DNA from 2 places in the Ancylobacter sp. 3268 genome. Region 1 is predicted to be linked to the other one. Evidence: predicted binding sites of a transcription regulator. Region 1 holds the regulator's gene; the other holds the start of a gene.

Evidence for each region. Region 1 encodes HrcA, which represses chaperone genes, less so after heat shock. Its sites were predicted from a motif close to GTTAGCACTCNCNNNNNGNGAGTGCTAAC; they were not measured.
Region 2: groES (co-chaperone GroES) is a predicted target of HrcA. The motif match lies at 2,573-2,601, and genes of this name have one in related genera.

What each region holds. Positions count from the first base shown of each region.
Region 1 is NZ_JAVDUX010000005.1:334,793-339,435, reverse strand. It holds gene hemW (radical SAM family heme chaperone HemW) at 1-515, opposite strand, end outside; gene rdgB (RdgB/HAM1 family non-canonical purine NTP pyrophosphatase) at 538-1,197, opposite strand; gene rph (ribonuclease PH) at 1,201-1,914, opposite strand; gene hrcA (heat-inducible transcriptional repressor HrcA) at 2,122-3,222, shown strand; gene grpE (nucleotide exchange factor GrpE) at 3,301-3,915, shown strand; gene J2X65_RS09735 (hypothetical protein) at 3,941-4,643, opposite strand, start outside.
Region 2 is NZ_JAVDUX010000011.1:199,562-204,204, forward strand. It holds gene J2X65_RS26995 (FCD domain-containing protein) at 94-447, shown strand; partial or broken gene J2X65_RS16905 (ATP-binding cassette domain-containing protein) at 350-592, shown strand; gene J2X65_RS16910 (hypothetical protein) at 679-810, shown strand; gene ggt (gamma-glutamyltransferase) at 825-2,414, shown strand; gene groES (co-chaperone GroES) at 2,714-3,028, shown strand; gene groL (chaperonin GroEL) at 3,082-4,643, shown strand, end outside.

The DNA of each region.
Region 1 (4,643 bases):
TCGGCCGGCTTCTGTTCCGGCCGGGCGTAGATGAGGTCGAAGGAGGAGCGCTCGAAGGCCGAGCGGGCGATGGCCACCGCCTCCAGCGCCTCGGCCGCCGTGTGCATCCGCCCCAGCGCCTTCAGGGAGCTGTCGTCCAATGCCTGCACGCCGAGGGAGACGCGATTGATGCCGGCGGCGCGGTAACCGCGAAAGCGCCCGGCCTCGACGCTGGTGGGGTTCGCCTCCAGGGTTATCTCGGCGCGGGCATCGAGAGGCCAGGCGGCGTCGATGGCGGTCAGGATGCCCTCGACCGTCGCCGGCGCCATCAGCGAGGGCGTGCCGCCGCCGAAGAACACGCTCTGCGTCCGCCGCTGGCCGGTGCGCTCGCGCATATGGCGGATTTCGGCACGAAACGCGGCGAGGAACCGCGCCTCGTCCGGCGGGGCATGGCGCACATGCGAGTTGAAGTCGCAATAAGGGCACTTGGCCTTGCAGAACGGCCAATGCACGTAGACGCCGAATCCCGGATCCACCGGGGGCGCCCTATCGGCGAGGTCAGTCAAACTTGGCCCCGAAACAGGCCTCGGCCAGCTTGATGAAGGCGCGGGCGCGGTGCGATCCGCCGCGGCCGAGCGGCGGCATGGCGTGCTTTTCCTCGCCGTTCATCTCGCCGAAGGTACGGGCCGAGCCGTCCGGGAGGAACATCGGGTCATAGCCATGGCCGCTGTCGCCGCGCGGCGGCCATACCATTTCGCCGGAGACCACCCCCTCGAAATCCTCGATATGGCCGTCCGGCCAAGCGATGCACAGTGCCGAGATGAAATAGGCACGGCGGTCTCGCGGATCGACGGCATCGACCTTGCGCAGTTCCTCCTCGACCCTGGCCATGGCCTTGCCCCAGTCGCGCTCTGGCCCCGCCCAGCGTGCGGTATAAAGCCCCGGTGCGCCGCCCAGTGCCTCGACGCAGAGGCCGGAATCGTCGGCAAAGGCCGGCAGGCCGGTGGCCTCGCAGGCGGCCCTTGCCTTGATGCGGGCATTCTCCTCGAAAGTCAGCCCGGTCTCCTCCGGCTCGGGCAGGCCGAGATCGCCGGCCGAGACCAGCTCGACACCATAAGGCTCCATGAGCCCGCGCATCTCGATGAGCTTGCCGGGATTGTGGGTGGCGATCACCACCCGGCCGGTGAGCCGGCGGTGCGGCTGACGATCCTCATCCATCGTTCAGGCCACCGCCATCTTCTGCAGATCGACCAGGCGGCCGATGCCCTTGCGGGCGAGGCCGAGCATGGCGTTGAACTCTTCCTCGGTGAAAGGCGCCTTCTCCGCCGTACCCTGCAGCTCGACGAAACCGCCGGCGCCGGTCATCACGAAATTGCAGTCGGTGCCGGCATCGGAATCCTCGGCATAGTCGAGGTCGAGCCGCGGCTCACCGTCGATGATGCCGCAGGAGACCGCTGCCACATGGTCGCGCAGCGGGATCGTCGAGAGCAGGCTCCGGGCCTTCATCCAGTTGAGGCAATCATGCAGCGCAATCCAGGCACCGGTGATGGCGGCGGTGCGGGTGCCGCCATCCGCCTGGATCACGTCGCAATCGACGGTGATCTGCCGCTCACCAAGCTTTTCCAGATCGACGATGGTGCGCAGCGAACGGCCGATCAACCGCTGGATCTCCATGGTGCGACCCGACGGCTTGCCGGCCGTGACCTCGCGACGCGTGCGCTCATGGGTCGCGCGCGGCAGCATGCCATATTCGGCGGTGACCCAGCCGCGGCCCTGCCCCTTCAGCCAGGGCGGCAGCCGCTCTTCCAAGGTTGCGGCCACCAGCAAATGGGTCTCGCCGAACTTTACCAGGCAGGAGCCTTCCGCATGGCGCAGCACGCCGCGTTCGAAGCTGACGGCCCGCATCTCGTCGGGAGCGCGGCGGGAGGGACGCATGCTGAAGTCTCCATGAGGCATTGCCAGACGCGATGGCGCCCGTGCGCGTGAGAAACCGCGACCAACAAGGCGCCGGTCTATCGGCGCTCCTTGTAAGGGGCAGTGCCGTGCAACCGCAAGCGCATAACTCTGCGCCTTGTACGCTCCGGCGCGAAGGCCAATTATATGTTTCACATGAAACGTCCTGATGGCGAACGCGGCTCGACCATGCCTCTCGATCCGATCCTGGCTTCCACCTCCCCCTCCCTCGCCAAGCTCGACGAGCGGTCGCGGGAGATTTTTCGGCAAATCGTCGAGAGCTATCTCGCCACCGGCGAGCCGGCAGGCTCGCGGAATATTTCCCGCCTCATTCCCATGACGCTGTCGCCGGCCTCGGTACGCAACGTGATGGCGGATCTCGAAGCCGCCGGCCTCATCTTCGCCCCGCACACCAGCGCCGGGCGCCTGCCGACCGAACGCGGCCTGCGCTTTTTCGTCGATTCGCTGCTGGAGATCGGCGACGTCTCGGAGGAGGAGCGCAATGCCATCGAGGCACAGGTCAAGGCGGCCGCGCGCGCCCAGACCGTGGAGGGCGTGCTGGCGGAGGCTTCCAATATGCTCTCCGGCCTGTCGCGCGGCGCCGGTGTCGTCACCGCCACGAAGAGCGACACGCGCCTGAAGCACATGGAGTTCGTGCCGCTCGACCCCTCGCGGGCGCTGCTCATTCTGGTTTCCGACGATGGCGAGGTGGAGAACCGGCTGGTGCCGCTGCCCGCCGGCCTGCCTCCCTCTGCACTGGTCGAGGCTACCAATTTCCTCAACGCCCGCACCCGCGGACGCACGCTGTCCGAGCTCCGCGCCGAGGTGGAGCGCACGCTCGCCGCCCGCCGCGCCGAACTCGACGAGGTCACGGCGCGCGTCGTCGCCGCCGGGCTCGCCTCCTGGTCGGGCGGCGACAAGGCCGAACGCCGGCTGATCGTGCGTGGCCAGACCCGCCTGCTGCACGACCTCAAGGCCATCGAGGACCTCGAGCGCGTACGTCTGCTCTTCGACGATCTCGAGGCCAAGCAGGAAGTGGTGGACCTTCTGGGACGGGCGGAGGACGCGCAGGGCCTGCGCATCTTCATCGGCTCGGAAAACAAGCTGTTTTCGCTGTCAGGTTCCTCCACCATCGTCGCGCCCTATCGCGACGGGCAGGGGCGGGTGGTCGGCGTGCTCGGCGTCATCGGGCCGACACGGCTGAATTATGCCCGTATCGTGCCGATGGTGGACTTCACCGCGCGGGTGGTCAGCCGGGTTCTGGGCCGTCCGGACTTCGACGCAGCTTGATTTTTTGCCGCCAGGACCCGATATGGCGGGCAACCGTGACGCAACGCGTCCGGAATTCCTTCCCCCGACGAGGCAGTCATGACCGAAGATAACCGCAAGCCGGCGGATGCTTCCGACGAGGTCGCCGGTACGCCGAGCGAAGAAACCGTCGGTTCGCCCGAAAACGGCGAGGATGGCTTCGCCGCCGAGCGCGAACGCTATGAGGCGGAGATCACCGCGCTGAAGGACAAGTTCCTGCGCGCCTTTGCCGAAGCCGACAATGTACGCCGTCGCGCCGAGCGCGAAGTGGCCGATGCCAAGGTCTATGGCATTACCGGCTTCGCCCGTGACGTGCTGTCGCTGTCAGACGATTTCGAACGCGCGCTCGGCGCCATCCAGCCCGACGCTCGTGCGAGCGCCGAGGGCACGCTGAAGACGCTGCTGGACGGCATCGAGCTGACCGCGCGCAGCCTCACCCAGACGCTGGCGAAACATGGCGTCGTCCGCATCGACGCCGAGGGCTCCCGCTTCGATCCGAACCTGCATCAGGCCATATTCGAGGTCCCGAATGCCGAAGTACCCTCCGGCACCGTCGTGCAGGTGATCCAGCCCGGCTACACAATTGGCGGGCGCGTGTTGCGGCCGGCGATGGTCGGCGTTTCCAAGGGCGGCCCGAAGGCCGCTCCGGCGGAAAGCCAGACCAGCCAGAACTGAACTGAACAACGGGCTGGAGCGCGCCTCAGCGCAGCTCCAGCCCGTCGCGCAGCGCCCGCAGACTGTCAAAGTCGCGGGCGAAATCGTCCGCCGGCAGCACCCCGACCATGCGGATATAGCTGGCACGGCCGAAACGCAGCCACTGCGCAACCTTCACCGGCTTGCCGGTTTGCAGGTCCACGGCATTGGCGACGATCTCGATGCCCGGTTGACCGCCAATTCGCAGCGGCCCGCCACGCTCGACGCGCAGGTCACGCACGCCCGGGACCGACGCGACCGCCCGCTTGGCAAGACTTTCGCGCTCGTTTTCCCCCACTTCGCCCGGCACCACGCCGGCAATGAAGATCGGTTGCCCCTCCTGCGGGGCGGATGCCTCGCCCTTGGTCATCAACACCGCCGAATTGCCGAGCACCCGCAATACTTTGAACCCTTCTAGCGACTGAAAGGTGAAGGGCAGGCGAGCGAGCAGTTCTTCCTGGCTGGGCGGCGCGCGGAATACCACGCTGGACAGCGCCGCTTCCACGACCGCGTCTGGATAGCTGTCCGAGGCCGCCTCGGGGAACTGCACGGTGATGACGGCGGTCTGGTTCTTGCCGCCGGCCAGCATGATCCACTTCTTGATCGCCACCGCGCCGACGCTCTGATAGCCGCTCAGGATCAACCCGCGACCGCCATCTGCCAGCGTGACCTGCTTGCGGCTCTCGATCGTCACGCCCTTATTCTGCAGC
Region 2 (4,643 bases), on a different contig from region 1:
CCCCACCTGCATCCCTGTTTACCGGAGATCCGACGACTACGGCTCGCCGTACCGCGTCTGGATGCCGATGCCTTTGCCGAACTCGATCGCCTGCTGGACCGCATGGAACGTTCAGGCGCCGGCGGGCAGGATTGGGTCACATGTCACCGCGAGTTTCACGAATCTATCTGTACGCTCGCCAAAAGGCCGAAGCTGCTGCGCCAGATCATGTCGCTGCACGTCACCATCGAGCCCCATCTGCGGATCTGGTCCCATCACGCGGCCAAGCCGCTGACCGCCCGCGAAGAACATCAGTCCATCGTCGATAGCCTGCGCGCCGGCGACCCGGCCGCCGCTGAAGCGGTGATGATCGATCCTCGGCTCCTCCGGCTCCGGCAAGTCGACCATGCTGCGCTGCCTCAACCTGCTGGAAACACCGGATTCGGGCACGCTGAGCGCGGTCGGTGAAACGCCGCATTTCCGGCGGGACGCGCGCGGCCAGCCGGAGAAGATCGACCACCGCCGGGTGGAACGGCTGCGGCGCTCGGTCGGCATGGTATTCAAGAATTTCAATCTCTGGTCCCACATGACGGTGCTGGAGAATGTGATCGAAACAAGAAGAATGCGTTCGACCCCAGCCTGTTGGTGGCGAACCAAGCGGCGCGCTTCGCCCGGGACCACAACATCATCACGCGCGGCATGAACGACACGCTGAGCCTCTGCCCGCCGCTCATCATCACCGAGGCGGAGATCGACGAATTGATGCTTCGCATCGAACGCGCGTTGGACGATACACGCGACTGGGCGCTCGGCGCCGGCCTGATGGCGTGAGAGGGAGTATGACCATGCGCGATTTCGAGAAACCCGGACGCTCCCGCGTCGTCGCCCGCGAGGCCATGGCAGCCACGTCCCATCCCTCGGCGACGCTGGCCGCCATCCGCATGCTGGAAGCCGGCGGCAACGCGCTCGATGCCGCCATCGCCGCCTGCGCCGTGCAATGCGTGGTCGAGCCGGGCTCGACCGGCATTGGCGGCGACTGCTTCGCGCTGCTCGCCGGCGAGGACGGCAGGGTGCATGCCTATAACGGCTCCGGCCGAACACCGGCGGCGCTCACCGCCGCGCATCTGCGTGCGCAGGGCCTGGCGCAGATTCCACGCCAGTCGCCGCATGCCGTCACCGTGCCCGGCGCGGTCGACGCCTGGACCCGGCTGCATGCCGATCACGGTCGGCTGCCCTTCGCCGATCTGCTCTCCCCCGCCATCCATCTGGCGGGCCAGGGCTACGCCGTCGCCGAGCGGGTGCATTACGACTGGGGCCGCGAGGCGGCGCTGCTCGCCGGCGATGCCAATGCCGCGCGGGTGTTCCTGCCGGGCGGCCGCCCGCCGGCGGTCGGCGAGGTGCATCGCCAGCCGGAACTCGCCGCCACGCTGGAGATTCTCGGCCGCGAAGGCCGCGACGGCTTCTATCGCGGCGCGGTGGCGCAGGACATCGTCACCTATCTGCGCGGCCTCGGCGGGCTGCACACGCTGGAGGATTTCGCCGAGGCGGCCGGCGAGTATGTCACCCCGATCCATGCCGGCTTCCGCGGTCATGAGGTGTATGAGTGCCCGCCCAACGGCCAGGGCGTCATCGCGCTGATGATCCTCAACATTCTCGCGCGCTTCCCGGCCGCGGGCGACCCGCTGGCGGCCGATCGCCTGCATGTCGAGATCGAGGCGACCCGGCTCGCCTATGCGGCGCGCGACCGTTTCCTCGCCGACCCCGCGCAGGCCGGCGTGCCGGTCGACTATCTGCTCTCCGATGCGCTGGCCGACGAACTCGCCGGCCGCATCCGGCTGGACCGGGCGCTGGCCGCCATGCCCGCCTTCGCCGCCGGCGAGCATCGCGACACCGTCTATATCTGCGTCGTCGACCGCGACGGCACGTGCGCCAGCTTCATCAACTCGATCTTCCATCCATATGGCGCCGGGCTGCTGGCGCCGCGCTCGGGCGTGCTGCTGCATAATCGCGGCCAGAGCTTCGTGCTGGAGCAGGGCCATCCCAACGAACTGGCGCCGCGCAAGCGTCCCATGCACACCATCATACCCGGCATGGTGCTGAAGGACGGCAAGCCGGTCATGCCCTTCGGCGTCATGGGCGGCCACTACCAGGCGATGGGCCATGCGCATTTCCTCTCCAAGGTGCTGGATTTCGGCCTCGGGCTGCAGGAGGCCATCGACCTGCCGCGCCTGTTCCCGCTGCCCGGCACGTCGAGCGTCGAGGCGGAGGACACTTTCCCGGCGGCGACCATCGCCGAGCTGCGGCGGCGCGGCTTCGAGATCGTGCCCTCCGGCCGACCGATCGGCGGCGCCCAGGCCATCCGCCTCGACCGCGCCAACGGCACGCTCACCGGCGCCTCCGATCCCCGAAAGGACGGCTGCGCCTTGGGCGTGTGAACGCACGGCGAGCCTGCGCGCGGCCGACACTGGCGCCCGCCCCAGAGCAGGCGTTCGCATGCCTTGGGACGACGCCCGATAAGCGCGTCCTTTTGCAGCGATGCGGCGCATAGGTGGCTCAAGCCGCCGCCCCCGCATTTCTGCAGTGATCTCAGCTCGTTGGCACTCCATCCCGGGGAGTGACAAAATTTCTCAAGCGGCCTCTTGAACAAGCCAGCGGACGTTCCTAGCTCGATTTCCGCTCGTCGCATGCACGCGGCGAGTTCATGACATCGCTGCTCTGCATCAGGAGGATCTGCATGTATTTCCGCCCGCTGCACGACCGTGTCGTCGTGCGCCGCATCGACGCCCTCGAGAAGACCGCCGGCGGCATCATCATCCCCGACACCGCCAAGGAGAAGCCGCAGGAGGGCGAAGTCGTCGCTGTCGGACCCGGCGCACGCGAGGAGGCCGGCAAGCGGGTGCCGCCCGACGTGAAGGCCGGGGACCGCGTGCTGTTCGGCAAATGGTCCGGCACCGAGGTGAAGATCGATGGCGAGGACGTCCTCATCATGAAGGAGAGCGACATTCTCGGCGTGATCGACCGGAGCGAGACGGCCCGCAAGGCCGCCTGAACGATATCCCTTTAAATCGAAGCCGTCGCAATCCCAGGAAGGAGGACAGGATCATGGCTGCCAAGGAAGTGAAGTTCTCGTCGGAGGCGCGCGAGAAGATGCTGCGCGGCGTGGACACGCTTGCCAATGCGGTCAAGGTGACGCTTGGCCCGAAGGGCAGGAACGTCGTCATCGAGAAGAGCTTCGGCGCCCCGCGCATCACCAAGGACGGCGTGACGGTCGCCAAGGAGATCGAGCTCGAGGACAAGTTCGAGAACATGGGCGCCCAGATGGTGCGCGAAGTGGCCTCGAAGACCAACGACCTCGCCGGCGACGGCACCACCACCGCCACCGTGCTCGCCCAGTCCATCGTCAAGGAAGGTGCCAAGGCGGTGGCCGCCGGCATGAACCCGATGGACCTGAAGCGCGGCATCGACCTCGCGGTCCAGGCAGTGGTCGCGGATCTCAAGAGCCGGGCGCGCAAGGTGACGCGCAATGACGAGATCGCCCAGGTCGGCACCATCTCCGCCAATGGTGACACCGAGATCGGCCGCTTCCTTGCCGAGGCGATGCAGAAGGTCGGCAATGAGGGCGTGATCACCGTCGAGGAAGCCAAGACCGCCGCCACCGAGCTGGAGGTGGTCGAGGGCATGCAGTTCGACCGCGGCTATCTTTCTCCTTACTTCGTGACGAACACCGAGAAGATGCGGGTCGAGCTCGAGGATCCCTACATCCTGATCTTCGACAAGAAGCTCTCCGGCCTGCAGGCCATGCTGCCGCTGCTCGAATCGGTGGTGCAGACCTCGCGTCCGCTGGTCATCATCGCCGAGGACGTCGAGGGCGAAGCCCTTGCGACCCTCGTGGTCAACAAGCTGCGCGGCGGCCTGAAGGTCGCGGCGGTGAAGGCGCCCGGCTTCGGCGACCGCCGCAAGGCCATGCTCGAGGACATCGCCATCCTCACCGGGGGTCAGGTCATCTCCGAGGACCTCGGCATCAAGCTGGAAAACGTCACTCTCGCCCAGCTCGGCCGCGCCAAGAAGGTGGTGATCGAGAAGGAGAACACCACGATCGTCGACGGCAACGGCGCCAAGGCCGACATCGACGCCCGCGTCGCGCAGATCAAAGCGCAGATCGAGGAGACCACTTCGGACTACGACCGCGAGAAGCTGCAGGAGCGCCTGGCCAAGCTCGCGGGCGGCGTCGCGGTGATCCGCGTCGGCGGCGCCACCGAGATCGAGGTGAAGGAGAAGAAGGACCGCGTCGACGACGCGCTGCATGCCACCCGCGCGGCCGTCGAGGAAGGCATCCTGCCGGGCGGCGGCGTTGCCCTGCTGCGGGCGCTCAAGGCGATCGATGCCGTTGCGCCGGCCAATGAGGACCAGAAGGCCGGTGTCGCCATCGTCCGCCGTGCCATTCAGACGCCGGCGCGACAGATCGCCACCAATGCCGGCGAGGATGGCTCGGTGATCGTCGGCAAGCTGCTGGAGACAGACGACTACAACTGGGGCTACAACGCCGCGACCGGCACCTACCAGGATCTTGTCGCCAACGGCGTCATCGACCCGGCGAAGGTCGTGCGCACCGCGCTGCAGGATGCGGCCTCTGTCGCCTCGCTGCTGATCACGACCGAGGCTCT